Regions from separate parts of the Mesorhizobium sp. NZP2234 genome, predicted to be linked through region 2. Evidence: predicted binding sites of a transcription regulator. Region 2 holds the regulator's gene; each other region holds the start of a gene.
What was found. Region 2 encodes PhoB, which activates phosphate uptake and scavenging genes when phosphate is short. Its sites were predicted from a motif close to TGTCATNNANCTGTCAT; they were not measured.

Region 1 (9,941 bases), 2.4 Mb from region 2:
CCTTATCGACACTTCCTTGCTGCATGAATGCGGCGACGCCAAGCCGCAGAGATGGAACCGCCGCCGGCAAGGAAAGAGGGGCATGTCGCTGGACTACACTTCGCTTCTGCTAGCTGTCGGGTTCTCCGCGGCCTGCCTTAGCCTGACATTGTTCGGCATGTGGCTAACCGCTCGCTCCGAGCGTTTCCTGCTGACATGGGCAATCAGCCTCGTGTTCGTGGTCGGCGATATCTTCTTCTATGACGCCTATATCGACATGCCCGGGCGGCTGCTCGGCCTCGCCGCGCTGGGTTTCCTGCTGATCGGCTTTTCAACCATGCTGGGCGCTGCCTATCAGTTCAGAACGGGCGATTCACCGGTCGGGCGAACGCTGTTGGGTTGTCTTTCGCTGGTGGTGACGCTGCCTCCCATGGCGCTGGGCTATGACGGGCTGGGCTTCATATTCGAGAACTCCTTCGCGGCCTTGCTTCTGTTTGCTACCGCATTCGAATATTGGAGGTGCCGGAACGAGGCTCCTGCCCTGACGATCGGCATCACCGCGCTCTATTTGGCCACCGCCACGTCTTTCGCGCTCTGCGCCATGGTTCTTGCCTGGGATGGAAAACTGGTCCTGGGGCACGCGCCGAGCAACTGGGCGGAGGAACTGAGCCTCATCGTGGTCATCGCCAGCATGACGGGGATCGGTGCCCTGTCGCTTGCGCTCAATCAGGGTCGTCTGGCGAGGCACCACCGCCGTGATGCCCTGACCGATCCCTTGACCGGGCTGCTCAACCGGCGCGCCCTGTTCGACCTGCATGGCAATGTCCCGGTCGGCGCCTTTACCGCTGTGGTCGTCTTCGACCTCGACAACTTCAAGGCGATCAACGACGAATACGGCCACGCGGCGGGTGACGAGGTGTTGAAAGTTTTCGCCGGGGAACTCGCCGGCAATCTTCGCCAGGCCGACGTGGCGGCGCGCATGGGCGGCGAGGAATTCGCGCTGGTGTTGAAGCGCACTCTGCCGGAGACGGTTGAAGAAACCGCAGAGCGCATCCGGACCGCTTTCGCGACGCGCTTGATTGAGACCGAAAACGGTTCCCTGACCTGCACGGTCAGTGCCGGCTTTGCATTCGGCAGCAAGGAAGGCCTCAGCTTCGACAAGGTGCTCAGCGCCGCCGACAAGGCGCTCTACGACGCCAAGCGTGGCGGCCGCAACCGCGTCACGGCCTCGCCACTCCGACGCGCGGGCTGACCGCGCGTACCAATACCGAGCCTGTGGTTGTGGGTAGGCAAAGGCGGCTCTTATGCCGCCATGACGATCTCATTGAAGGCATCGAGGTCGACGTAGAAGACCTTGGTGATCTCCTCGATCAGGTCGTCGTATTCGCAGCCTTGCGACCTCAGGATGTTGATGGCGGCGATGATGTCGACGCGTTCGGTAAGCCGCCGTTTCTGATAGTCCTCGACGTAACGTTCCATGGCTGTCCCTTAGCCTGTGTGCCCAAACGCGTTGAACGACAAAGATCGCAGGAGGGAAGCTAGGAAGCCTTGCTTGCCTGGAACTTGCCCGGCCTTCGCCGCGCCCTCGATCTGCGATAACCAGACTGGTACGGAAGCGGCCGACTCACAAAGCCAAGAAAAAGACTAGCATGCAGTCCCTGATGCACCAGAGACGCGAATGGCCGGATGAAAGAAATATTGGATTTGCCAAGGAATTCGGACCAGAAACTGAAGTCCAGTACCGATTCTAGACCGTGAGAAATTTGCGGACATCGGCCCGGTCCAAATCTTCCGCCGGGCCGGTGTGGACGATCAGGCCACGATCCATGATGTTGACCTCGTCGGCGAGCTCGCGACAGAAGTCGAGATACTGTTCGACCAGCAGAACCGCGATGCCGGCCTGGTCGCGCAGGTAGCGTATGGCGCGGCCGATATCCTTGATGATCGACGGTTGTATCCCTTCCGTCGGCTCATCCAGCACCAGAAGCTTCGGCCGCATCACCAGCGCCCTGCCGATGGCGAGTTGCTGCTGCTGGCCGCCGGAAAGATCGCCGCCACGGCGGCCAAGCATCTGCTTCAGCACCGGAAACAGCTCGAAGACATGCGCCGGCACGTTGCGGTCGGCGCGCTTCAATGGCGCAAAACCCGATTCCAGGTTCTCCCGCACCGTGAGCAGGGGAAAGATCTCCCTGCCCTGCGGTACGAATGCGATGCCCGACCGGGCGCGGTCATACGCCGCGCTCCGGTCGAGCGCCTTCCCCTCGAAGGCAACGCTTCCGCTCGTCAGCCGATGATGGCCAACGATCGATCTCATCAAACTGGTCTTGCCGACGCCATTGCGGCCGAGCACGCAGGTGATCTTGCCGGCGCCCGCCTTCAGCGAGACACCACGCAACGCCTGGGCGGCACCGTAGTGAAGTGTGGCGTTTGAAACCTCGAGCATGTCTCAGCGCCTTTTCCAGAACCGGAGAAAGGCCAAATCGAAGCGATGGAATTGAACCCGCCAGACCATGCTTACCTCCCCAGATAGACTTCGACGACACGCTCGTCGGCCGAGACAAAATCGAGCGTGCCTTCCGAGAGCACGGAGCCCTCATGCAGGCAGGTCACCTTGACGCCGAGTTCGCGCACGAAATGCATGTCGTGCTCGACGACAATGACCGAATGGTCGCGCGCAATATCCTTGAGCAGCCGCGCGGTCTCCTCGGTCTCGGCGTCGGTCATCCCGGCCACCGGTTCGTCGACCAGAAGCAGCTTCGGATCCTGTGCCAAGAGCATGCCGATCTCCAGCCACTGCTTCTGGCCGTGACTGAGGTTGGCCGCCAGTTCGTTGCGTTTGTCGCCCAGCCGTATGATGCCAAGAATATCATCGATCTGGCGCGCCTCGGCGGCGGAGCGGCGGTGGAACAGCGCCGGGAAGATCGAACGCGGCCCCTTCAGCGCCAGCATCAGATTTTCCTCGATCGTATGGCTCTCGAAGACGGTCGGCTTCTGGAATTTGCGGCCGATGCCCATCATGGCTATCTCGGCCTCGTCATGCCTTGTGAGATCCACCTGGCCGTCGAAGAACACTTCGCCTTCGTCGGGCCGCGTCTTGCCGGTCACGATGTCCATCATCGTCGTCTTGCCGGCGCCATTGGGGCCGATGATGGCACGCATCTCGCCCTTGTCGAGCACAAGAGACAGGTTGTTGATGGCGCGAAAACCGTCGAAGGAGACCGAGACGCCGTCGAGATAAAGGATGGTGTTCGACTTCGACATCGCTTACTCCGCCGGCTGCGGTTCGGGGCCGGACGACGACCAGTCGCCGGGCTTTGTCGCCGCGCTGCGACCGATCTTGGCTGGCGCCGGGTCGCCATCGGTGCCGGCCTCCTCGGCCAGCGACGCCGCCCGCAGCGCCCTGGCGTTGCCACGCCAGGAATCCCACATGCCGACGATACCCTTCGGCAGGAGCAGCGTGACGGCGACGAACAGCCCGCCCAGCGCAAACAGCCAGAGTTCCGGCAGCACGCCGGTGAACCAGGATTTGCCGGCATTGACCAGCAGCGCGCCGATGATCGGCCCGACGATGGTGCCGCGCCCGCCGACGGCCGCCCAGATCACCACCTCGATCGAATTGGACGGTTCGAACTCGCCGGGATTGATGATGCCGACCTGCGGCACGTAGAGCGCGCCGGCAATGCCGGCCATGACGGCCGAGACCGTGAAGGCAAACAGTTTCACGTTCTCCGCCCGCCAGCCGAGGAAGCGCGTGCGGCTCTCGGCGTCGCGCACCGCCATCAGGAGCTTGCCGTATTTGGAACCGACGATGGCCCAGGCGACGAACACGGCGAGCGCCAGAATCACCGCACTGACGGCGAAAAGAGCCGAACGGGTTGCATCGGCCTGCACGTTGAAGCCCAGAATATCCTTGAAATCGGTCAGCCCGTTATTGCCGCCGAAACCCATATCGTTGCGGAAGAAGGCCAGCAGCAGCGCATAGGTCATCGCCTGGGTGATGATCGAGAGATAGACGCCGGTCACGCGGCTGCGGAAGGCGAACCAGCCGAAGACGAAGGCAAGCAGGCCGGGCACGGCAAGCACCATGAGCGCGGCGAACCAGAAATGGTCGAAGCCATGCCAGAACCAGGGCAATTCCTTGTAGTTCAGGAACACCATGAAATCCGGCAGGATCGGGTTGCCGTAGACGCCGCGCGAGCCGATCTGGCGCATCAGGTACATGCCCATCGCGTAGCCGCCGAGCGCGAAGAAGGCGCCATGGCCAAGCGAGAGGATGCCGCAATAGCCCCAGACCAGGTCGAGCGAGAGCGCCAGCAGAGCATAGCAGAGATATTTTCCGGTCAGCGCCACGATATAGGGCGGAATGTAGAACGCGCTTGCCGGAGAAACAGCCAGGTTGAGCAGTGGCACGATGATGGCCGCCGCCAACAGGACGAAAATGGCGATGGCGATGCGGCGGTCCGCGCCTGCGGCGAAGAAGCGTCCCGTGATCATGCTTCCACCGCCCTGCCCTTGAGCGCGAACAGGCCGCGCGGCCGCTTCTGGATGAACAGGATGATCAGCACCAGCACGACGATCTTGCCGAGCACCGCGCCGGCATAAGGCTCGAGGAACTTGTTGACGATGCCGAGTGAGAAGGCGCCGACCAGCGTGCCCCACAGATTGCCGACACCGCCGAAGACGACGACCATGAAACTGTCGATGATGTAGCCGCGGCCGAGATTGGGCGAGACATTGTCGATCTGGCTTAGCGCGACGCCGGCGATGCCGGCAATGCCGGATCCCAGCGCGAAAGTCAGCGCGTCGACCCATGGCGTTCTGATGCCCATCGAGGCGGCCATGCGGCGGTTGGCGGTGACGGCCCGCATCTGGAGGCCCCAGGGCGTGCGTTTCATCACGTAGAGCAACACGCCGAACACGGTGAGCGCGAAAACGAGGATCCACAGACGGTTCCAGGTGATGGCCAACTGACCGACATAGAACGAACCCGACATCCAGGATGGATTGCCGACTTCCTGGTTGGTCGGCCCGAAGATCGAGCGCACCGCCTGCTGCAGGATCAGCGACACGCCCCATGTCGCCAGCAGCGTCTCCAGCGGTCGGCCGTAAAGGAAGCGGATGACGCCGCGTTCTATGGCGAGACCAACCAGTGCGGCGACGAGGAAGGCAAGCGGCAGTGCGATCACCAGCGACCAGTCGAACAGGCCGGGAAAGGATGTGCGGATCACCTGCTGGACGACGAAGGTGGTATAGGCACCCAGCATCACCATTTCGCCATGCGCCATGTTGATGACGCCCATCACGCCGAAGGTGATGGCGAGCCCGATCGCGGCGAGCAGCAGCACCGAGCCCAGCGAAATGCCGTACCAGATGTTCTGGCCGGCATCCCAGAAAGCCAGCGTGGAATTGATGCTGGCGATCGCGGCCGTCGCCGCTTCCTTCACTGCTCCCGAGGCGTTGGCCTCGACGGAAGTGAGAAGCGAAACCGCGTTACGGTCGCCGCGCGCGCCGATCAGCGCGATGGCCGCCAACTTGTCTGCATCGGGCTTGTCTGAAACCAGTATGGACGCGGCACGGGCCTGCTCGAGCAAAGCCTTGACGCTCGCCACGCTTTCACTGGCGATCGCCGCGTCGAGCGGCTCGATGTTGGCGGCATCGGGTGTCTTGAACATAGTGTCGGCTGCGGCAATGCGCACAGCCGGATCCTTGGAACCAAGCGTCAGCGTGCCCAATGCATCACGGATGGCGCGGCGCAACGTGTTGTTGACGCTGATCTTGGTGATGTCGTCCGCGGAGGCCTCTCCTGCTGCCTCGCCGCTCAGCGGATCGAAAAGCTTGACGTTCTCGTCGCCTTCCTCGCCGACAAACACCATCGAGTCGGCCGTGCGAAAGTAAAGATTGCCGTCCGCCAATGCAGCAAGCGGCCGTTCGACAGCCGGGTCGCCCGTGGCTGTCAACTCTTGAACGACGGCTCCCGTCTCGGAAAAGTCCGTTACTGTCGCGAACTTGGCGATAATGGCACGCAGATCGGCTTCCGCAGCGCCCGAAGACGACAGCGTCGTCAACAGGAACAAGAGCGCCAGGCCCATCGCATGGAAAATCTTCATCGGCTCTTGGTGACCCTTGAAGGTTTAATGGGCGTCCGGACAGTGGAGGAAACAGTCCGGACGCGCGCGGTCTTGGGCATGGACCCGGAGGCCCAGCCCGGGAGGATCAGTTTGTGCCTTTGCCGCCGCACTTGCCGGTTTTGACGTTGAAGTTGCCGCAACTCAGCGGCGCGCGCCAATCGGAAATCAGGTCCTTGGAGTCGGGCAGGTAGTCGGACCATTCGTCGCCCATCACCAGGCCCGGCGTCTTCGAAACTGTTTCGAACTGGCCATTGGCCTGGATTTCACCGATCAGCACCGGCTTGGTGATGTGGTGGTTCGGCATCATCGTCGAATAGCCGCCGGTCAGGTTCGGCACCGAAACGCCGATCATGGCGTCGATGACCTTGTCCGGATCGGTGGTGCCGGCCTTCTGGACTGCCTTCACCCACATGTTGAAGCCGATATAGTGTGCTTCCATCGGGTCGTTGGTGGTGCGCTTGTTGTTCTTGATGAACTTGTGCCAGTCGGCGATGAACTTCTTGTTCTCAGGCGTGTTGACGCTCTCGAAATAGTTCCAGGCGGCGAGATGGCCGACCAGCGGCTTGGTGTCTAGACCGGCAAGTTCTTCTTCACCGACCGAGAAGGCCATGACCGGGATGTCCTCGGCCTTGATGCCCTGGTTGCCGAGTTCCTTGTAGAACGGCACGTTGGCGTCGCCGTTGACGGTCGAGACGACGGCGGTCTTCTTTCCGGCCGAACCGAACTTCTTGATCGCCGAGACCTCCGTCTGCCAATCCGAGAAACCGAACGGCGTGTAGTTGACCATGATGTCCTCGGCCGCGACGCCCTTGGACTTCAGATAGGCTTCTAGGATCTTGTTGGTGGTGCGCGGATAGACGTAGTCGGTGCCCTCGAGCACCCAGCGCTTCACCGAGCCGCCATCCGCGCTCATCAGATAGTCGACGGCCGGAATGGCCTGCTGGTTCGGAGCCGCACCGGTGTAGAACACGTTGCGCTCGCTTTCCTCGCCCTCATACTGGACGGGATAGAACAGGATGTTGTCGAGTTCGGAGAACACCGGCAGCACCGACTTGCGCGACACCGAGGTCCAGCAGCCGAACACAGCCGCGACCTTGTCCTTCGAAATCAGCTCGCGTGCCTTTTCGGCGAACAGCGGCCAGTTGGATGCCGGATCGACGACAACGGCTTCAAGCTTCTTGCCGAGCAGGCCGCCCTTGGCGTTCTGCTCGTCGATGAGCATCAGCATGGCATCCTTCAGCGTCGTCTCCGAAATCGCCATGGTCCCCGACAGCGAATGGAGAATGCCGACCTTGATCGTGTCGTCCGCCGCCTTGGCGGACGCCGACATCAGCAGGCCTGCGGCGACCACGCTTGCCGAGAACATTTTTGTTATTGTCGAGAAATTACCCCTCATACGGAAGACTCCCAAGCTGGTTGATTGCACCGCAACACTACAATGCAACCCCCATGCCAACCGCTGCGCGGATTCTGAAAAACGGCAAATAGACGAATATTATCAGATTGTTATTATATTAGGTGAAACAAACAAAAGAGAGCCGGTTAAAAATTGGTTGAGGGAAATTTGCGCAACGCACCAGGCATCTGCCTAGTTTTTGTCCAATTTTAGCAAATGCCTAGATTTTGATCGCCGCACGCGGGACGCGGACGACAAATGTTGCGGTACGGCCCAAAAATGGGGCAAGCTCGCGTCTCAACCGAGCAACGTCATGGCGTCCCTGATTCATCGCATTTTCATCGGCATGGTGCTTCTGGCGGCAGCGACCGGGATCGCACGGGCCGACTTCAGCGACGGCAAGATGCCCGATGGCACCTATCACTGCGAGGTCTACCTGCTCGGCATGTTCCTCAACCTCGGCGACATCACCATCAAGGGCAATGTCTACACGGGCCCGGTCACCTTCGGGACCGCCCAGCAGGGCTACAACTACCAGATGGATGCAAACGGCGTCATCTCCTGGCTGGGTCCGCTCGGCGGTTATACGGCGGGCGGCAACTCGCTGTCGCTGACCCAGGCAACGCTGGACGGCGAGAGCCCACCTTCCTTCGACATCATCATGAAGCAGCCCGATGGCGCCTTCACGGCATCGACCTGCACCAAGGGAGGCAATCCGTAGGCCTTGGCGGGTGCGGTCTGCAGGCCCTGCCCGCCTTTCTCATGTCATCTGGATGTTGCCGAAGCTGGATAGGCAGCGGTGCGCCGTCACCCATCCACATCGAGAGGCAGACACATGGCCAACTTCCCGTTTTCATCCTCCCCTGTCATTCGCGAAATCATCGCCGAGCGCGTCTCGCGCCGCACGCTCCTCAAAGGCGGCATCGCTTCCGGCGCGTTGATCGCCGGCGGCAGCTTTGTCGGCTCGTTGTTCGCCGGCGAAACACATGCCGCCGCGCTTTCCACACTGGGCTTTCCCGAACTGAAGCGGGTCTATGACAAGACCCATGCCGCCGCCGATGGCTATGAAACAACAATCGTCGCGCGCTGGGGCGATCCGCTCGTCGCCGGCCTGCCAGATTTCGACGGCAGCACGGTCGCGGCCGCCGAACAGGAAAAGCGTTTCGGCTACAATTGCGATTACATCGCCTTCCTGCCGCTTCCCAAGGGCTCGGTGAATTCCGATCACGGCCTGCTTTGCGTCAACAATGAATACATCTCGCCCAATGTCATGTTTCCCGGCGTGACCGAGGACGACGCCGGCAAGACGATGAGCAAGGAGCAGGTCGATCTCGGCCTGGCGGCGATGGGCCACTCGATCGTCGAGGTCATGTTCAAGGACGGCAAGTGGCAAACCGTCGAGGACAGTCCGCTCAATCGCCGCATCACGGCCAACACCGAGATGACCGTTTCCGGGCCCGCAGCCGGCCACGCGCTGCTCAGGACGTCCGCCGACGCGACCGGTACGAAAGTGCTCGGCACCAGCTACAATTGCAGCGGCGGCTTTACCCCCTGGGGCACCGTGCTGACTTGCGAGGAAGGCGTTTCCGATCTGTTCGGCGGCGATCCGAAGAAGGCACCGACCGCCGACATTCTCGACCGCTATGGCTTTGATGGCTCCGACATCTACGGCCGTGGCCGTTTCCATGACCGCTTCAACATCGACAAGGAGCCGAACGAGCCGAACCGCTTCGACTGGGTCGTCGAGATCGACCCTTATGATCCCCAATCGAAGCCGGTGAAGCGCACGGCCCTTGGCCGCATGTCGCATGAGGCCTCCACGGTCGTCCTCAACAAGGACGGCCGCATCGTCGTCTACATGGGCGACGATGACTATTTCGAATACATGTACCGCTACGTCTCGAACAAGGCTTACGACAAGGCGAACCCCGCCTCCGGCAACGGCCTTCTGGACGATGGCGTGCTCTCGGTCGCCCGTTACGACGCCGATGGCTCGCTGACATGGCTGCCGCTGGTTCATGGTCAGGGCAAGCTCACCGCCGAGAACGGCTTCGCCGACCAGGCCGAGGTGCTGTTGAAGACACGGCTGGCGGCGGACGCGCTCGGCGCGACCCCGATGGACCGGCCGGAGGACATCGAGACCAATCCGGTCACCGGCCGCGTGTACGCCGTCATGACCAAGAACAAGAAGCGAGACGAATCCAAGGTCAATCCGGCCAACACGCGGCCCGAAAACCTCTGGGGTCATATCGTCGAGCTGATCCCGCCCGGGGGCCGCGGCGCCGAGGCCGACCATACCGCCGACAAATACGCCTGGGACCTGTTCGTGCTCTGCGGCAATCCAAAGGACACCAAAGTCGGCGCAACCTTCCATCCCGAGACGTCGGACAATGGCTGGTTTGTCTGCCCTGACAACATTACCTTCGACCCGGCCGGCC
Region 2 (9,941 bases):
CTGGCGATCATCCAGAGCATCGCGAGCCAGACCGGCCGCTATTCAGATGGCATCGGCGACTTCCTGACGCGCTTTCGCGGCCGGCTGCAGTCCCTGGCCTCCTCCCAGGATCTGGTTACGTCCTCGAACTGGCGCGGTGCGGCCCTTCATGAACTGGTGACGAGCCAGGTTGGGCGCTATGGGACGAATACACCGCACAGCCTTCGCTTCCGGGGCGCCAATCCCTACCTCAACCCCAATGCCGCGCTTCACATCGGCCTGGCTATGCATGAACTCGCCGTCAACTCGGTCAGCTACGGCGCCCTGTCCCGGCCGGATGGATTCGTCGAAGTAACCGCCGATCTCAACACCGCCGAAAGTGGGGAGGTTACACTCTCGCTGACATGGGCCGAAGCCATTGGAGCCAATGGCGGTCGGGGGACAGAGAAGCGCTTCGGCAGCGTCGCGCTGGAGCGGGTGGTGCCGACATCCCTGGGCGGAACCGCGACCCTCGACATCACGGATGGCCGCCTCGAATACCGCCTCGTCGTCCCACATAGCAATTTCGAGGCGCAGTGAACGGCTCGTGCTCTTAACCAGCCGTTCACCATAAAAGCGGATTGTTTTTTACCCAGACACCGCCGGAACCTGTCCAGTCTTCGGACATTGTGGCAGCAGGATTTCAGTACGGTGGGGAGGAATGTTTTGACGATTGCCGATATCAACAGATTGGAACAGGCCGCCCGTATTTCGATGGGCGAATTTCTGGATACCGAAGCCAACGCGGAAACACGCCCTCAGGCACGACACGGCTTGACGATTGGGATCGTCCTCGCGCTGGCCGCGATTGTACTCCTCGCAGCTTTGTTCCAGTTGACCTGATCGAAAGTCCTGCCCGCCTCCCCTGCGCTCTCGGCTGGATATCGCTAACTTGCCCCGGGCTGGCTTTTTGGTGGCAGCCTCTGGCCGTGCTTGAAACTCAGTTCTTCGTACCGTTATTATTTGCGTGTGCTCGTGACACGACAGGAACTTTTTGACGATGTGCGCCGTTGTTGCGGCGAGAGGACATCTCGTCATGGAACACATAGCCGCGTTGTTGCTGGTCATCGGCTGTTCGAACTCGATGGCCGACTGCCGCGAATTGCAGGTGCCCGTCAGCGTTTTCGCGACCGCCGACGAATGCACCGCCGAACGGCCGTTCGCGATGGGCGACGTGCAAGGGCAGGCGCAGCATGTTGTCGCCAAATGCCTTGCGGTCGATCCCGCGCTTGAGGATGACTACGATCAAATCGTCTGGAATGTGCGCCCCGATGGCAGCCTCAATGCATCATTGGCGATTTCCAATGTGGTGATGGCATCGGCGGCGGGGCGCCCAGAAAAAGACTATCTTAGCAACAATAAATTCGAGCAGCAAAGGCCGTAATTTCGTGCTAAATGGCTGCTGGAGCCAACTAAGCTAAATGGCTGCTGGAGCCAACTAAAGTGTGGACACAAAGTGAGGAGTGACTCGATGCGGAAGATGATTATTGCGATGGTTGCGGTTGCCGCTCTCAGCGGCTGCACCTCGACCGAGAAGGACGTGGCTGGCGGCACCTTGATTGGTGCTGGCATTGGCGGCCTGGTCGGCGGCGGCAAGGGTGCCCTGATCGGTGCGGCTGTCGGTGCCGGATCGGGCTTGCTGGTTCGCAACCTGCGCAACGGCTATTGCCAGTATCGCGACCGTCACGGCCGGATTTACACGGCCCGCTGCAACTGATTTGGCGATAGTCGAGCTACGATCCGGAGGCCGGCCCGCCGGCCTCCGGATTTTGCATGTGCAGGCACATTCCATCGCCATCGGCGCGACATTGGCGTCAACCCGTGAGCGGAATTCTTATTTCCACCTTCAAACCATCGGCCTGAAAATCGCGCTTGATCGTGCCGCGCAACTCGCGCGTGACATTGAGGTCGATCAGCTTGGTACCAAATCCGGTCTCGGCCGGCGCTTCGACCTTTTTCTTCCCGGCCTCTCGCCAGTTCAGCGCCAGCGTCCGCTCGCGCCCCCGCCCTTCCAGCGACCAGTCCACTTTGAGCGCCCAGTCACTTCGGTGCGAGCTGGCGGAATTGCCCACTTCACCGTATTTCAGGGCATTGGTCGCCAGTTCATGGAAGGTGAGGCCAAGCGCCTGCGTCGTGGTCTCGTCGAGCAGCACCTCGGGCCCCGTCAGCAACCCCTCCGGCAGATCCTTGCCGAACACCTGGCCAAGTTCGATGCGCAGGAGATCAGCGAGATCCGCCTTCTGCCAGCGCGAACGCGTCAGCATGTCCTGGGAAGCGGCCATCGCCTGCAGCCTGGCCGAGAAGGACGCCGAAAACTCGTTGACATCGGTCGCTCGCGAAGCTGTCTGCCGCGCGATCGCCAGCACCCTGGTGATCGAATTCTTGATGCGATGCTTCATCTCCTGCAGCATCAGGTCCTTTTCGAGCAGGCTCTTCTCCGTCGTCTCGTGCAAGCGCGATGCCGCCTCATAGGCACGTTCCTGATAGCGCGCCACCAGCGCGATGGCGCCCGCCGCCAGCAGGCCGAACAGCCCCAGCATCACCGGAATGGCGCGCGACGACGGCTGCGAGAAGGCGCTGGTCGGCCTGAACAATACCGTCCACGGCCGGCCGGCCACCGTGATCTTGCGGGTGACCAGCAGCCGATCGCCAAAGGACGAAACCGGCGGCGTCTCCGACTGGAACAGGAGATTGTCGCTGTTCACCGCACCGTCATAGATTTCCGTGTTGACCGGTAATAGCGGCGCACGGCTGAGCGCGATCTGGAACAAGTCGCGGGCGCGGAAGGCCGCGTAGAGAAACCCCGCGGTCGAGGAACGCGATGCGTTGATGACCTCTGGCGCTGTTTCGACATTAAGCCGGACAAAGACCAGGAAGCCGGTGAAGGTCCGCGTGGCGCCCGTGCCCTGGCCCAGTTGCACCAGCCCGCTCGCGTGCTGCTGGTCATCGGCCATCGCCTTCTCTATCGCCGCGCGCCGCACTGGTTCGCTGAACATATCGTAGCCGATGCCGGCCTGGTTGGACGGGTCCATCGGCTCGAAGAGCATGATGGGCGCCCGCCAGGGCTGCGTCGTCTCCGGATAGACCGGATGGCTGGCGCCAAAATCATGCAGGATGTCACGTTCGACAGCTGCCTCATCGCCCGTCTTGACCAGCCTGAGGAAGCCGATGCCGCGCAGGCCGGCGAAATTGGTGTCGACATCCAGCGCGTTGAAGAAGGCCTTGAACTCGTTCTGGGAGATGTCGCCATTGCGGGCGTCGAACAGGGCCTGCGTCGACCGCAGCAGCGACAAATGCAGGTCGATACGGCTCTCGATCCGGTTGAGTGCGTCATCGGCCGCCGCCTCGAACTTGATGCGGGCCGCTTCCTGCGTCGCGAAATAGGCGAACCCCGCCATGGTCATGCTGATCAGCGCAACGGCGATGAACGCGACAATCGGAAAAAGTTTCTTCAACGGATGATGCGGTCCATGAGCAATACCGGACCTTTATGGGCAAGTCGCCGGGCCAACACAATGGCAAGGCCAACCCATCGCGATCACTGGCACATCACGTGAGCGGCAACGGGGACGCGCGGGAGAGCAATGCCACCCGCCGAAAGCCCTCAGGCGGCGATCTTCAGCGCACCTGGTCCGGGAATAGCGCCCGGGGGACACTTGCCCAGGATGATCATGCCGAGCACCTCGTCCTGTGTGACATCGGTGGTGCGCGCGGTGCCGACGACCTGTCCGTTCTTCATCACGCAGACCCGGTCGGCCAGCTCGAACACATCATGGATGTCGTGGCTGATCAGGAAGATGCCGATGCCGTCGGACTTGAGCTGCCTGACCAGTTCGCCGACCTGCGCCGTCTCCTGCGGACCAAGGGCCGCCGTCGGCTCGTCCATGATCAGGATGCGGGCGTTGAACAGGATCGCGCGTGCGATCGCCACCGATTGCCGCTGTCCGCCCGACAGTTTGATCACCGGTTCCTTGAAGCGCTGGAAGCGGGGATTGAGCCGCCCCATCACCTTGCGCGCCTCGGCCTCCATGGCGACATCGTCGAGCGTGCCCCAGGCGGTCATCAGTTCGCGGCCAAGGAAAAGATTGGCGGCGGCGTCGACATTATCGGCCAGGGCGAGCGTCTGGTAGATCGTCTCGATGCCGTATCTCTTGGCGTCGCGCGGGTTGGAGATCGAAGCCTCCTCGCCATTGACGAAGATCTGTCCGGCATCGCGCTTATAGGCGCCGGACAGGATCTTGATCAGCGTCGACTTGCCGGCGCCGTTGTGGCCGAGGAGCGCCACGACCTCGCCCGGGAAAAGATCGATCGAGGCGTCGTCGACGGCCCGGATGCCGCCAAAGGCGATCGAGATGTTGCGCATGTCGACCAGCGGCGTGCTGGCGGCGGGAGCGGTTTTGTCAGCCATGGTCTTTCTCCCCCTAAACCCGCTTGCGGTAGACGGTGTCGAGCCAGACGGCGATGACCAGAACGGCGCCGACGACGATGCTCTGCAGCGGCGAGTCGACGCCGAGCAGCACCATGCCGGACTGCAGCGACTGCATCAGCAACGCTCCGAGCATGGCGCCGATGATCGTTCCCGAGCCGCCGGCCAGCGACGTGCCGCCGATGACGGCGGCGGCGATGACAAGCAGCTCGTCCAATGTGCCAAGCACGTTGGTCGACGAGTTCTGCCGGGCAGACGAGATCGCGGCGGCGATCGTGGCCAGCACGCCCATGATCATGAACACCTTCATGGTGATCCAGCGCGTGTTGATGCCGGCCAGGTTGGCGGCCTCCGGGTTGCCGCCGATGGCAAAGACATAGCGGCCGAAACGGGTGCGGTTGGTGATGAAGGTCATGATCAGCCCGACGGCGATCGCCATCAGCACCGGGATGGCAATGCCGTGGGCGATGAACAGGCCACCCTCGGGCACGGTGATGTTGTTGGCGGCGGCGTATCTGTTCACGATGCCGATGGGCCACGGATAGGAATTGGCCAGCCACACCGCGCCCATGATGACGGCGCAGGTGACGGTGCCGAGCAGCGTCTCGGCCCAGACCGGGCGCAACGGGAAGCGGAAGCGCTTGCGCTGCACCCGCCCGTTGAACAGTGCAAACACGACGGCGAGGCAGGCGACGATGCCGACGATCCAGCTCCAGGTGGCGCCGATCGATCCGGCCGGGCCGCCGCCCATCAGCTGGAACGTGGCGTCGAGCGGGGCCACGGTCTGGCCTGACGTGACCCACCAAGCGGCACCGCGCCAGACCAGCAGGCCGCCCAGCGTGACGATGAAGGCCGGCACTTCGAGATAGGCGATGATGAAACCCTGGAAAGCGCCGATCAGCAGCCCGAGCGCCAGCCCGATGACCAGCGCCAGAACCCAGATCCACGGATTGCCGAGTTCAAGCCCGACGAACCGGACCAGGAAATGCACCTGGGCAAAGCCCATGACCATGCCGATCAAGCCCTCGGCGGAGCCGACGGACAGGTCGATATTGCGCATGACTATGACCAGCACCATGCCGCAGGCCATGATGGCGACCGCGGAGGTCTGCACCGACAGGTTCCACAGATTGCGCGGAGTGAGAAAGGTGCGGCTGTCGAAATCGAGCGGATTGACGCCCAGACGCAGACTCGAAATCACGTGCAGCCCGACCCAGATCAGCAACAGGGCACCGATCATGCCGAGCATGCGGGTGTCGATCTCGGTTGCCTTCAGGAACCGGGCAACCGCGCCAAGCTCCGACGCACGCGCGGTGTCGACCTGCGGGTTGGACGTCGTGTCGGTCATGATTTCCTCCCACCGGCCGGCCATCCGGCACGGATGCCGGAACGCAGCCTAGAAGCTATCCGCCTGAGGCGGAAACACAAATTTTTTTGAGAAAACGCCGCGGCTTTTGGGCCGCGGCGTCGATGTCGAACCGTGCTGCGCCGTTCTAGTTGCAGGCCGCGACGCTGCTGGCGGCGACGCCCGCGCAGACTTCGTCCTTCTTGATCCAGCCGGCATCGATGACAAGATTGAGATTGTCCTTGGTGATGGCGACAGGGGTCAGGAACAGCGACTTGACGGTGTTGCCACCAGGTGTCGTGAAATCCTTCACACCGGCAATGTCGGTCATCTTCTTGCCGTCAGCCAGCTGCGAGGCGATCTCGGCGGCATTCTTGCCGAGCTCGCGCGCGTCCTTCCACACCGACACGGTCTGGGTGCCGAGCGCGATGCGGTTCAGCGCGGCATGATCGCCGTCCTGGCCCGACACCGGCACGGTACCGGCAAGGCCTTGCGCCGTCAGCGCCGCGACGACACCGCCTGCGGTGCCGTCATTGGCGGCAACCACGGCATCGACCTTGTTGTCGTTGGCCGTCAGGAACTGTTCCATGTTCTTCTGGGCGTTGGCGGGCAGCCAGCCGTCCGTATAGGCCTCGCCGACATTCTTGATCTTGCCGCTGTCGATGGCCGCCTTGAGCACTTCCATCGAGCCCGAGAACAGGAAATCGGCATTCGGATCGGCTCCCGAGCCCTTGATGAAGACATAGTTGCCTTCCGGCTTGACCTTGAACACCGCGCTGGCCTGCAAGCGACCGACTTCCTTGTTGTCGAAGGTCAGGTAGAAGACGTCCTTGTTCTCGATCAGTCGGTCATAGCCGACGACCGGAATGCCTTCGTCCAGTGCTTTCTGCACCGCCGGGCCGATCGCCGAAGCATCCTGCGCCAGGATGATCAGCGAGTTGGCGCCCTGCGAGATCAGGCTCTCGACATCGGTAAGCTGCTTGCCGGGATTGGACTGCGCATCGGCGGAAATGTACTTGTCGCCGGCGGCCTCGATCGCCTTCTTCATGGCGGCCTCGTCGGTTTTCCAGCGCTCTTCCTGGAAGTTCGACCACGAAACACCGATGACCTTGTCCTTCGCCTGCGCGACCGACGCAAGCGTCAGCGACATGGCGACACCCGCCAGGATGGCGGCCGTGAATCTCTTCATGATATCCTCCCTGCGCCGCGTATGGCGCGACCAAACTGACCCGAAGGCCGGCACAGAGGCTCTATTTTTTCGAGCCTCAAAAAAAATACTGGTCCATCGTCGAAACGCTGTCAACATCGATTCTGATGGATATTGAGGTGTCGCGGACTTTTTTTCGAGCCCCGCAATAAATAAATGACAGCACCATCCGCTTCTGCCAGTATTTGTCCCGGTTGCCGGCAGTGTTCGAGGGGCAGGAAGAACCGCGGCGACCGGGAGGATGTGGGAAAGTATGTCGGTCGGAATCCGCCACGACGATCTGCGCCGGCGCAACCGCGCCATGGTGATTGCGGCCGTGCGCCGGGCCGGCCAACCGTCGCGCACCGAGATCGCCGCGACCACCGGCCTCAGCCATTCGACCATATCGGCGATCTCTTCCGACCTGATCGGCGAAGGCATCCTGGCCGAGGGCAAGCCGAGCGAGGCCGGTGCGCTCAAACGCGGCCGGCCACAGGTCGGCCTCGGCCTCAACCCGGAGGCCGCGGCCATCATGACCGTGGTGCTGTCGCTGAATTTCCTGTCCGTCGCCGTCATCGACTATGCCGGCCAGGTGATATCGGAGGAACAGCGCCGGCTGGACACGCTGACCATGTCGCGTGAGGCGCTGATCGGTGAATGCGTCGCCATTGTACGGCGCCGCCTCGAGGATCCCGATATCGACGTGCGCAGCGTCGCCCGCATCGCACTGGCGATCCAGGGCATCACCGACACCGAGGCCAGGGCCATGCTGTGGTCGCCGATCACGCCGCAGACCGATATCGCCTTCGCCGACATACTGGAAGCCGAGTTCGGCATCCCGGCCACCATGGAGAACGACTGCAACATGATGGCCGTGGCGCTGCGCTGGCGCGACCCCGAACGCTACCGCGACGACTTCATCGCCATCCTTTTGTCGCACGGCATCGGCATGGGCCTGGTGCTGAAGGGCGAGTTGTTCACCGGCACCCATTCGTCGGGCGGCGAGTTCGGCCACATGATCCATCGGCCAGGCGGCGCGCTCTGCCGATGCGGGCGGCGCGGGTGCGTCGAGGCTTATGCCGGCAACTACGCCATCTGGCGCAATGCCAGGCAGCTTGGCGAGGACACCGAGCCGGTCGCCGATGTCAGCGATGCGCAGATGCGGGCGCTCGCCGCCACGGCACGTGAACGGGCCGGGCCCGAGCGCGAAGCCTATCGCAAGGCCGGGGAAGCACTGGGTTACGGCCTCGGCAGCCTGTTCGCGCTGATCGATCCCGCCCCCGTGGCCATGGTCGGCGTCAGCGCCGCCGCCTTCGACCTGATCGAGCCGGCATTGCGCGAGGCGATCGCCCAGACCGCTGGCGGCCAGCACTCGAAATCGATTTCGTTCGACACCGAACCGAACGAGCTGCCCCTGATCCGCGAGGGCTGTGCCATGCGCGCACTGACCTTCGTCGATCAGGAAATCTTCGCGCCGGGCGTGCAGGCGAGAGGGAGTGCTGGGAAGAATGTGGCTTGAGCGAACGCCTGTGCCGATCCCACAGATCAGCGCTGGAGATTGGCCGAGCCCCCTCGAGGTCGTCATCCCTGGGCGGAGCAGGAGCGAAGCTCCGTCGCGGAGACCCTGGGATGACGAAGCCATAAGCTCTGAGCCAACACCAAATGCGTTCTATCCGGGAGCGGATGCAACCCGTCAACGCTTCCGCGCCAAGGACCTAATCCTCACGGATCGCGTAGCCTGCCCCACGGATGGTGCGGATGACGTCGGGCATGCGGCCATTGTTGACCGCCTTGCGCAGGCGGCCGACATGCACATCCACGGTGCGCTCGTCGATATAGATCGTCTCACCCCAGACATTGTCGAGCAGTTGGCTGCGCGAGAACACGCGGCCGGGATGGCGCATCATGAATTCCAGAAGGCGGAATTCGGTCGGCCCAAGCCGGATCTCGCTCTTCTTGCGGTAGACCCGGTGCGATTCACGGTCGAGCACGATGTCGCCGACCTTGAGCACGCTGGACAGCACTTCCGGCTTGGCGCGGCGCAGCAGCGCCTTGACGCGGGCCATGAATTCCGGCGTCGAGAACGGCTTGACCAGATAGTCGTCAGCACCGGTCGAAAGGCCGCGCACGCGGTCGCTCTCCTCGCCGCGCGCCGTCAGCATGATGATCGGCAGCCGTTCGGTCTCGGGCCGCATGCGCAGGCGCCGACAGAGTTCGATGCCGGACACCGCCGGCACCATCCAGTCGAGCACCAGAAGGTCGGGCACGTTCTCCTGCAGGCGGATTTCAGCCTCGTCGCCGCGCGGCACCACCTCGACCTGGTAGCCTTCGGATTCAAGATTGTAACGGAGCAGCACTCCCAGCGGCTCCTCATCCTCCACCACCATAATGCGTGGCGCGATCATCGATTGGTCACCTCTTGCGTCAAGCCGCCGGCGCCGACATCGCCGTCTCGTCCTGTTTGGGGCGGTTGGCGGGCAGTTGCGTGCCGGTCAGGACATAGTACGCGTTCTCGGCGATGTTGGTCACATGGTCGCCGATGCGTTCGAGATTCTTGGCGCAGAACAACAGATGCGTGCAAGCGGTGATGTTGCGCGGATCTTCCATCATGTAGGTCAGGAGTTCGCGGAACACCGACGTGTATTTGACGTCGATGCGTTCGTCGTCGGCGCGCAGCTTCGCAAGCGCGGCGGCATCGCGCGCCGCATACTCCTCGATCACGCCCTGCACCTGGATCAGCACCAGTTGCGCCATGGCGTCGATGGAATGCGACAGGTCGCGCGGCGTTGCGGCGAGACCGACGGTGCCGACGCGCTTGGCGATGTTCTTGGCAAGGTCGCCAATGCGTTCGAGGTCGCCGGCCATGCGGATCGACCCGACGACATGGCGCAGATCGTCGGCCATCGGCTGGCGCTTGGCGATCAGCGTGATGGCGCGATCGTCGAGTTCGCGCTGGCGTGCATCCA
Region 3 (9,941 bases), 1.8 Mb from region 2:
ACCTTCTTCATGGGCCTGTTTCCCGGCAGCCAGCTCGGCGCTGAATGCGCGGCTATCTTCGCCATCTTCACCAGCCAGGCCTGGAACATGGCGTTCTCGTTCTACCAGTCGCTGCGCACGGTGCCGGGCGACCTCGATGAGGTCAGCCGTGGCTTCGGCCTGTCGGCCTGGCAGCGGTTCTGGCGGCTGGAGGCGCCGTTCGCGGCCCCCGGCCTGGTCTGGAACACGATGATGTCGATGTCCGGCGGCTGGTTCTTCGTCGTCGCCTCGGAAGCCATCACCGTCGGCACCACCACCGTGCAACTGCCTGGCATCGGCTCATGGCTGGCGCTCGCCATCGACAAGCAGGATTTCAGGGCCGTCGCCTGGGCCGTGATGGCCATGGGCGTGCTCATCCTGCTCTATGACCAATTGCTGTTCCGGCCCGTTGTCGCCTGGGCCGACAAGTTCCGTTTCGAGCAGACCGCCGGGCAGGAAAAGCCCCGCTCCTGGGTCTACGATATCCTGCGCCGGGCCCGGTTGCTGCAGACCGTGGGATTGCCGATCGTATGGCTCTGGCAGCGCGCCATGCTGCTACGACTGGGCAAGCGTGCCATGCCGGCAGCGTCCGCCGCATCGCGCCGCTTCTCGCGCGCGCTCGACATCGCCTGGGTGGGACTGGTGCTGATTGTGGCCCTGTGGGGCGTGGTCGAGACGGTCCTGTATCTCAGGCAGACCCTTGGCTGGAACGATGTGGCCGAAGCCTTCAGCGGTGGCCTGCTCACCTTGCTGCGCGTGGTCGTGCTGATCGCCGTGGCCAGCGTGATCTGGGTGCCGATCGGCGTCTGGATCGGCTTGCGGCCGGCGGTCGCCGAACGCGTACAGCCGCTGGCGCAATTCCTCGCCGCCTTCCCCGCCAACGTACTGTTCCCGTTCGCGGTGATCGCCATCGTTGCCACCGGCGCCAACCCCAGCATCTGGCTGTCGCCGCTGATGGTGCTGGGCACGCAATGGTACATCCTGTTCAACGTCATCGCCGGCGCCAGCGCCTTCCCTTCCGATCTCAAGGAGGCAGCCAGGGTCTTCAAGATACGGTCCTGGTCGTGGTGGAAGAACGTCATGCTGCCGGGGATTTTCCCCTATTACATCACTGGCGCGCTGACCGCCTCCGGCGGTTCGTGGAACGCCTCGATCGTCGCCGAACTGGCAAGCTGGGGCAACACCAGGCTCGAAGCCTTCGGGCTCGGCTCCTACATCGCCAAGGCCACCGAGGCCGGCGATTTTCCGCGCGTCATCCTCGGCATCGCCGTGATGTCGCTCTTCGTCACCCTCTTCAACCGCACCCTCTGGCGTCCGCTCTATGTCTACGCCGAACGCCGCATGCGGCTCGACTGACCCCCACTCTTTCAGGAGACTGATCATGAACCAGGCTGTCATCACCCAAGCTGTCATCACCAAGAACCGGCCGCTCGTCGAAGTCCATGGCGTCTGCCAGACCTATGACAAGGGCAGCGCCGGCAAGCTCATCGTCCTCGACCAGGTCGGGCTGACGCTGGGTTCCGGCGAGATCGTCGGCCTGCTTGGCCGCTCCGGGTCCGGCAAGTCTACTTTGCTGCGCTCGATCGCCGGCCTGATCCGGCCGAGCCAGGGCGCCATCACCTTCGAGGGCAAGGCTGTCTCCGGCACGCCGGACGGCATCGCCATGGTCTTTCAGAGTTTTGCGTTGTTTCCCTGGCTGACGGTCCTGCAGAATGTCGAACTCGGGCTCGAGGCACAGGGCGTCTCGCCGGCAGTGCGCCGCAAGCGCGCGCTGTCGGCCATCGACCTGATCGGCCTCGACGGTTTCGAGAACGCCTATCCGAAGGAGCTGTCGGGCGGCATGCGCCAGCGCGTCGGGCTCGCCCGCGCCCTCGTGGTGCATCCCAAGGTGCTGTTGATGGACGAGCCGTTCTCGGCGCTCGACGTGCTGACGGCCGAGACGCTGCGCACCGACCTGCTCGACCTCTGGTCGGAAGGCCGCATGCCGATCGAGTCGATCCTGATGGTGACGCACAACATCGAGGAGGCGGTGCTGATGTGCGACCGCGTGCTGATCTTCTCGTCCAATCCGGGCCGCGTCGTCGCCGAGCTCAGGATCGACCTACCGCAGCCGCGCAACCGGCTGGATCCGGCGTTCCGCGCGCTGGTCGAGGACATCTATGCCCGCATGACCGCCAGGAAGGAGCCGGGCAGCCCTGCCCGCGACGGCGTCTTCCCGGGTTCGGGTATCGCCATGGTGCTGCCGCGCGTTTCGACCAACCTGCTCGCGGGCCTGATCGAGGCGGTCGCGGCGGCGCCTTACAAGGGGCATGCCGATCTGCCGCCGCTGGCCGCCAGCCTGCAGCTCGAGATCGATGACCTGTTCCCAATCGCCGAAACGCTTCAGTTGCTGCGCTTTGCCGAACTGGCCGAGGGCGACATCCAATTGACCCTGGCCGGCAAACGCTTCGCCGAAAGCGAGGTCGACGCGCGCAAGCAATTGTTCGCGCAGCAGCTCGCGACCTATGTGCCGCTGGCCGGCCACATCCGCCGCGTGCTCGACGAACGCGCCAACCACAAGGCGCCAGCCCGCCGCTTCCGCGACGAACTGGAGGACCACATGTCCGAGGGCTATGCCGACCAGACGGTGCGCGCCGTCATCAGCTGGGCTCGCTATGCCGAATATTTTGCCTATGACGAGGAGAGCGATCTTTTCACGCTCGACAACCCGACATGAGCAATCCCAGGATAAGTGCGAAGCGGTTTTCCAGGGAAAGCGCATTTCTCTTGCTTTGCGCAATTCCCAAGGGTGTCGCGGCTACCGCTCACGAAACCGGTGCCGCGCCGCCCTCTTCGGTGCGCCGCGCGATGAATTCGTCGAGCACGCCTGATGTGGCCGCAGCCGATGCCGGCGGCTCGAAATCGGCAACCGCGCGCCGCCAGACCCCGGTGGCGCGTTCGCTCGCCGTCTTCGATCCACTTTGCGTCCAGTTGCCGAAGTTCGACCAGTCGGCCACCAGCGGTTCGTAGAAGGCGGTGCGGTAGCGCGCCATGGTGTGGCCAGCCGAGAAGAAATGGCCGCCCGGTTGCACTTCGGCGATCGCCTCGAAGCCGATCGCATCCTCGTCGCCCGGCGTCGCGGCGCAGAGTTCGGCGACCGTCTGCAGCGCCTCGATGTCGGTGATCATCTTCTCGAAGGAGACGCTCAAGCCGCCTTCCAGCCAGCCGGCGGCATGGATGCACATCGTCGCTCCGGCCAGCACCGAGCCCCACAGCGCGAACTGCGTTTCGTGTGCTGCCTGCGCGTCCGAGATGTTGGCGGCACTGCCGCCGCCGGACCGCCAGGGCAGTCCGGTGAAGCGCGCCAGCTGGCCGGCACCCAGCGTTGCCTTGACATGCTCCGGCGTGCCGAAGGCCGGCGCTCCGGATTTCATGTCGACATTGGAGGAGAAGGAGCCGTAGACGACCGGCGCGCCGGGCCGCACGATCTGCGCCAGCGTCAGGCCCGCCAGCGCCTCGGCATGCTGCAGCGCCAGCGCGCCGGCGACCGTGATCGGCGCCATTGCACCCGCCAGGCAGAACGGCGTGATGACGGAGACCTGGCCGGCCCTGGCGAAATCGATGATGCCTTGCGCCATTGGAATGTCGAGCTGGCGCGGCGAGTTGGTGTTGATGACGGTGTAGCAATGCGCGTTTGCCAGGAACTCGTCCTGCGACAGGCCACGCGCCAGCCGGATCATCTCGAAACCGTCCTCGACCTGCGGCGTGCCGCGCGCGAAGACGAACGGGAACTTGTCGGACAGCGTCAGTTGCGCGCGGTTGACGGCATAGTGGCGAAAGCGGTTGTCGACATCCTGCGGTTCGATGCAGGGGCCTAGCATGTGCAATACGTCGAAATGCTGCACCAGCCGCAGCAGATCCTCGAAATCGGCCAGCGTGCCCGGCCGCCGGCCACGTTCGAGATCGGTGACGTTGGGCGCGCCGCACCCGGCCAGGAAGGTCATCGACCCGAGTTCCAGCGTCAGGTCGCGGGAACGGTCGCCGGCTTGGGCATGGATCGACTTCGGCGCCGAGGCGAGAGCCGCCACCACCATGTCGCGGCCGATGCGTACCATGTCGGTATCCGGGTCGACCAGCGCGCCGGCACTGGCGAAATAGTCACGCGCCTGCGGCAGCAGCACCTTGATGCCGAGCTCCTCCAGAACGCGCAGCGCCGTGTCGTGGATCGAAGCCACCTGGTCATCCGAAAAGATCGGCTGCGGCAGGAACGGGTTCTTCAGCAACCGGTAATTGGGCCGGCGGCTGCTCTCGCTGCCGGCCTCGCCGGTGCGTCCACGTCGGCGCTCGCGCCTGCCGTCTCGTGCCGCGTCATCGACCATCGAAAATCCTCCTCATTGCCGCATCGCCTTGCCCGAGGGATCGTAGGGCGAGGCCGCGATGATCCGTGCCGGCCGCTCGACGCCGACAATGTGCACCGAAAGCGCCGTCCCCTCCTCGGCAAAATCGTCGTCGACCAACGCCAGCGCGACGCTCTTGCCGATCGTGTAGCCAAAGCCGCCCGAAGTGACGAAGCCGATGCGTCGGCCGTCGCGCCAGACCGGCTCGAAGCCGCTTGCGTCGGCATCAACGGCATCGATCTCCAGCGTCACGATCCGCCGCGAGGTACCTGCCTGGCGTTCCGTCAGTGCCGCCTCGCGGCCGACGAAATCGCCCTTGTCGAAGGCGATGAAGCGGTCGAGGCCGGTCTCGCCTGGCGTGTAGCCCTGCGTGAATTCGCGTGACCAGATGCCGAAGCTTTTCTCCAACCTGAGCGCATTGAGCGCGTAGTAGCCGACCTCGGCCAGGCCAAGATCTTCACCGGCCGCAAGCAGCGTGTCGCGCAGCGTGGCATGCATGGTTACCGGGCAACTGATCTCGAAGCCGAGCTCGCCGGCGATAGAGAGGCGGGCAACCCGCGCCCGCACCATGCCGATGTCGAACGTGCCGCAAGCCATGAACGGCAGTGCGGCGGCGGAGACGTCCTGATGTGTTGTACGCTCCAGGATTTTCCGCGCATTCGGCCCGGTCAGCAGGAAGCCGCCCGTTGCGTCGGAAATGTCTGTGACCGTGACGCCCTCTCCTGCCTGGCTCTCGAACCAGCGCATGTGGAATTCCCTGAGATAGTAGGAACCCATCAGCCAATAATCGTCGCCGCCCCAGTTGATTACCGTGAGGTCGCCCTTCAGCCGCCCGTCCGGCCCGAGCATCGGCGCCAGCCGCGCCTGTCCCGCCTTCGGCAGCTTGCATGCCAGCAGCCGGTCGAGCCATGCCTCCGCATTCGCGCCGGACACCGCATAACGTGAATAGGCCGAGATATCGACGAGGCCAGCGGCACGCCGGACCTGCAGCGCCTCGTCGCCGACGATGTCGAAGGCGTTGGACCGCTTGAGCGTGGTGCTTTCGCGAAACCCCATCGGCGCGAAATAGGCCGGGATCTCCAGCCCCCACGATGCGGTCCACTCGCAACCCGCGGCACTCATGCCGTCATAGGCGCCGGGGCGTTTCAAGGGCCTGCCGGCTGGCAGACGCTCATTGGGAAAGGTCATGACGAAACGGCGCGAATAGAACTGCCGCGTCGTCTGCTTCAGATATTCGCGATTGGCGGCGAAGGCGCCATAGCGGGCGATGTCCATGCCGAAAATGTCGGCCTGCGGCTCGCCGTAAATCATCCATTCGGCCAGCGATTTGCCGACGCCGCCGCCCTGGCTGAAGCCGGCCATGACGCCGCAGGCGACCCAGTAGTTTTTCAGGCCGCGCACCGGTCCGACGATAGGGTTGCCGTCCGGCGTGAAGGTGAAGGCGCCGTTGACCCATTTGCGGATGCCGGCGCTCGCCAGGCAGGGAAAGCGCTCATGCGCCTTGGCGAGTTCGGGACTGATGCGGTCGATGTCTTCCGGGATCAGCTCGATCCCGTAGTCCCAAGGCGCGCCGTCCATGTTCCAGTGCTTCGGGTTCTGCTCGTAGACGCCAAGCAGCACGCCCTTGCGCTCCTGGCGCAGGTAGGAGAAGCCGTCGAGGTCGACGGCGATGCCGATCTCCCGGTCAAGTGCCGCGATCTCCGTAATGTCCTCGGTGACGAAATAATGGTGCTCCATCGGCGTCACCGGCAGGTCGACGCCGGCCATGCGTCCGAGCTGCTTGGCCCAGAGCCCGCCGGCGTTGACGACATGCTCGGCGACGATGGTGCCCTGTTCGGTGACGACGTCCCAGCGACCGTCCGCGCGGGACTTCAATTCGACGACACGGTTGCGCAGGATCACCTCGGCCCCGCGCTTCTTCGCGGCGCCAGCATAGGCATGCGTGGTGCCGTAGGGGTCGAGATGGCCTTCGTTGGAATCATGCAGGCCGCCGAGCACGCCGGTGACATCGACGATCGGGCAGATCGCCTTGATCTCTTCGGGAGTCACCAGCCGCGCGGTTTCGATGCCGACCGACTGGAACACCGCCCAGGCCGATTTCAGCCACTCCCAACGCTGGGGGTCGCTGGCGATGTTGACGCCGCCGGTCATGTGCAGGCCGATGTCCTGGCCGGACTCGGCCTCGATCTCGCGATAGAGGTTGATGGTGTAATCCTGCAGCGCCGCGACGTTGGGATCGGCATTGAGCGCATGAAACCCGGCCGCCGCGTGCCAGGTCGAACCGGCCGTCAATTCGGCGCGCTCGATCAGTGCGACATCGGACCAGCCGAACCGCGTCAGATGGTAGAGCACCGAGGCGCCGACCACCCCACCCCCGATGACGACTGCGCGGTAGTGCGGCTTCAAGGCTTCCCTCCCGGTCTGTCAGAAGCCGCACCATATACGCGCTGTACATAAGTGTCTAGTGCTGCGCCTGCTGACTCGAAATGGATTCGGGGTGATCTAATTCTCGCCCCGAGCGCACGTCCTCGCAGGGCAATGAACACGCGGGCGGGCATACGTGCCGCGCTGTCACGCAAGCATCATGTTCGCGCCGTAGACCGCTTTCCGGGGAGCGGCGCGCGGCATCATCGATGTGCCGCCTCCTTGAGCTTCTTCGTTCTTCGGCCGCTCCGTCACATCCGTCACCAAGAGGACCATCCATGAAACACCTGCACCGAACCGTCGCGCTCGGCGTCGCGCTGACCTTGTTCACCGCCTTGACGCCGGCGCTCGCCGACAGCACCGCGACCGTCGGCGCCACCAGCTTTGTCAACAAGGGCCTGGTGGGCGTTGGCCGCATTCCTGCCGCCCAGCGCGACAAGTTCGGCGAGACGTTCGGCTCAGGCTCCGGCATGTCGATCGACGTCGCCGGCTGGACGCATGACGCGGGCACCTACAAGGGTTCGCTCTGGTTGCTGCCGGACCGCGGTTACAACGTCGCCGGCACCACGGACTACCGGCCGCGCCTCAACACCATCGGCATCGAGTTCACGCCGGCGGCACCGGGTGCTGCTGGCCAGGAACAGACAGGCGTGAAGGCAACGCTTGCCGACACCTTGCTGCTCACCGACGACAAGGGCACTGATGCCACCGGCCTCGATCCGCTGTCGGATGTGCGCGCCGCGGCTGGCGACATGCCGATGCTGCCCGCCGCCACCAACGGCAAGCTCGCCCTCGACAACGAGGCGGTCGTGCGGCTGCCCGACGGTTCGATGTTCGTCTCCGATGAATATGGCCCGAATATCTACCGGTTCTCGGCGCAAGGCCGCCTGATGTCGGCGACCCAGCCGCCGGCGGCCCTGGTGCCGATGCGCAAGGGCGCACCGAACTTCTCCTCTGACAATCCCGGTCCAGGTGCAGCCGACCCCGATCCGAAGGATCCCGATACCGGCCGCCAGAACAACCAGGGCCTGGAAGGCATGGCGATGACGCCGGACGGCAAGTTCCTGATCGCCGTGCTGCAATCGGCGACTAGGCAGGACGGTGGCGATTCAGCTTCGACCCGGCAGAACACACGGGCGCTGGTCTATGACGCCTCCGACCTCGCCCATCTCAAGCTGGCGCACGAATATGTCGTGCCGCTGCCTGTGTTCAAGGACGCCAAGGGCAAGACCAAGGTCGCCGCCCAGAGCGAGATCGTGGCGTTGTCGGACACGGCGTTCCTGATGCTGGCGCGCGACAGCGGCAACGGCCAGGGCCTGAAGGGCGATACGTCGCTCTACCGCGAAATCAGCATCGTCGATGTCTCGTCCGCCACCGACATTGCCGGCGGTCCTTTCGATGCCGCTGACAAGCCGCTCGCCCCCAAGGGCGTACTCGACCCGTCGGTGACGCCGGCCAAGCTGACGCCGTTCATCGACATCAACGACAATGCCGAGCTTGGCCGCTTCGGCCTGCACAATGGCGCCCCCAACGACCAAAACAACCTGTCCGAGAAGTGGGAAGCGATGTCGCTGGCCAGCGTGCTCGATCCGAAGCTGCCCGACGATTATTTCCTGTTCGTCGCCAATGACAACGACTTCCTTGCCCAGGACGGTTTCCAGGTCGGGGCGCCCTACAAGGCCGACGACGGCGCCGATGTCGACACCATGTTCCTGGTCTATCAGGTCACGCTTCCCGGCCTCGCCAAGAAGTAACGCCTGAAAAGGCGGGCGCCCAGCGCGCCCGCCTCAACGACGTCAAACGGCTGACCGTGAGGACGCCTATTTCAAGAACTCCGCGTCCTTCGGCACGCCCGCGTCGATCGGCTCTGCCGTCCTGCTCGACACAGCCATGATCTTGCCGGCGGCCGACAGGTTCGGTCGAACGAAGACCTGTGCGGGGCCGTCGACGCGGCTGTAGAGGTCGATGATGTCCTGGTTCATGAAGCGCACGCAGCCGGGCGACGCGTTCTTCCCGATGGAATCCCACTCTGGCGTGCCATGCAGCCGGTACATCGTGTCCTTGCCGTCGCGGAAGAGATAGAGGGCGCGGGCGCCCAGCGGGCTCTGCGGGCCGGGCGGCATGCCGTCCTTGTATTTCGCCAGTTCCGGCCGGCGCTGGATCATTTCCGGCGGCGGCGTCCACACCGGCCACTCTTCCGCGCCTGCACCACCGCGCTGCCGGTCCATCCAAAACCGGCCTTGCCGAGGCTGACACCGTAGCGGATGGCCTTGCCGCCGTCGCGCACCAGATACAGGAAGTGCTCGGAGACATCGACGACGATTGTGCCGGGTTTCTCTCCGGTCGGGTCGGCCACGATCTGGCGCACGAACTTCGGATCGAGCCTGGCCACCGGGATTGCCGGCAACTGATAACCCTCATCGGTGCGCGCCGCGTACATGCTTGCGGCATCGCCGAACGCCGCATCGGGCGGCGCCGCGGCAACCGGTGGCGGTGGCGTCGCCACATCCGTCGTGGTGCAGGCCGAAAGAGCCATGAGGCCGCGCTCAAAGCGGACGCACCCAGAAAAGCGCGCTGGCTCAGGCGCTCGGAAAACAGCGGAATATCGGACATGATCCCCCCGGCTTGTCCATATTTGATAAGGATATGCGGACCCCACGCCTAGGGATCAATACCCATTCCGGGAGCTTTGAGAACATGATCGGACCAAGGCAAGTCCAGGAAGATGCGTTCGGTCTGCCGGGCAGAGCGCATAGCGCTTTCCCCCTTTGTAATTGCGTCGAACAGGGCGATTGAGCGGTTCGCCGCTTCGTGAAGCTGTGAACCGCTCAAGATACGCCAAGCGGAATTTTCCGACGCCGCATCGACCTGTGCCGTTGAATCGGCAATCATCGCGGACCGAGTTGGGATAAGCCTCCAGCCATGACCGAAAAAATGCCCACGCGCCGGCGCACCGGCGACCTGACCAGCGGCCCGATCCCACGCACGCTGCTGCTGTTTGCCTTGCCGGTGTTGGGCTCCAACGTGCTGCAGTCGCTCAACGGGTCCATCAATGCCGTCTGGGTCGGCCGTTTCCTTGGCGAATCGGCCCTGACGGCCACCTCCAACGCCAACCTCGTCCTG

Region 1: EB230_RS19585 (PhoX family phosphatase) is a predicted target of PhoB. The motif match lies at 8,267-8,283, and genes of this name have one in related genera.
Region 3: EB230_RS16575 (esterase-like activity of phytase family protein) is a predicted target of PhoB. The motif match lies at 6,964-6,980, and genes of this name have one in related genera.

The regions. Positions count from the first base shown of each region.
Region 1 is NZ_CP033364.1:3,979,741-3,989,681, reverse strand. Features, by position in the region: gene EB230_RS19625 (GGDEF domain-containing protein) at 83-1,231, shown strand; gene EB230_RS19620 (hypothetical protein) at 1,282-1,458, opposite strand; gene urtE (urea ABC transporter ATP-binding subunit UrtE) at 1,727-2,422, opposite strand; gene urtD (urea ABC transporter ATP-binding protein UrtD) at 2,494-3,240, opposite strand; gene urtC (urea ABC transporter permease subunit UrtC) at 3,244-4,473, opposite strand; gene urtB (urea ABC transporter permease subunit UrtB) at 4,470-6,086, opposite strand; gene urtA (urea ABC transporter substrate-binding protein) at 6,193-7,503, opposite strand; gene EB230_RS19590 (hypothetical protein) at 7,817-8,224, shown strand; gene EB230_RS19585 (PhoX family phosphatase) at 8,339-9,941, shown strand, end outside.
Region 2 is NZ_CP033364.1:1,586,660-1,596,600, reverse strand. Features, by position in the region: gene EB230_RS07830 (sensor histidine kinase) at 1-558, shown strand, start outside; gene EB230_RS07825 (hypothetical protein) at 685-861, shown strand; gene EB230_RS07820 (hypothetical protein) at 1,055-1,402, shown strand; gene EB230_RS07815 (YMGG-like glycine zipper-containing protein) at 1,490-1,735, shown strand; gene EB230_RS07810 (CHASE domain-containing protein) at 1,833-3,473, opposite strand; gene EB230_RS07805 (ATP-binding cassette domain-containing protein) at 3,623-4,426, opposite strand; gene EB230_RS07800 (sugar ABC transporter permease) at 4,440-5,792, opposite strand; gene xylF (D-xylose ABC transporter substrate-binding protein) at 5,938-6,978, opposite strand; gene EB230_RS07790 (ROK family protein) at 7,250-8,494, shown strand; gene phoB (phosphate regulon transcriptional regulator PhoB) at 8,691-9,380, opposite strand; gene phoU (phosphate signaling complex protein PhoU) at 9,400-9,941, opposite strand, start outside.
Region 3 is NZ_CP033364.1:3,375,661-3,385,601, reverse strand. Features, by position in the region: gene EB230_RS16595 (ABC transporter permease subunit) at 1-1,374, shown strand, start outside; gene EB230_RS16590 (nitrate/sulfonate/bicarbonate ABC transporter ATP-binding protein) at 1,400-2,734, shown strand; gene EB230_RS16585 (trimethylamine methyltransferase family protein) at 2,823-4,376, opposite strand; gene EB230_RS16580 (FAD-dependent oxidoreductase) at 4,389-6,800, opposite strand; gene EB230_RS16575 (esterase-like activity of phytase family protein) at 7,097-8,572, shown strand; partial or broken gene EB230_RS32645 (L,D-transpeptidase) at 8,765-9,258, opposite strand; gene EB230_RS16565 (MATE family efflux transporter) at 9,741-9,941, shown strand, end outside.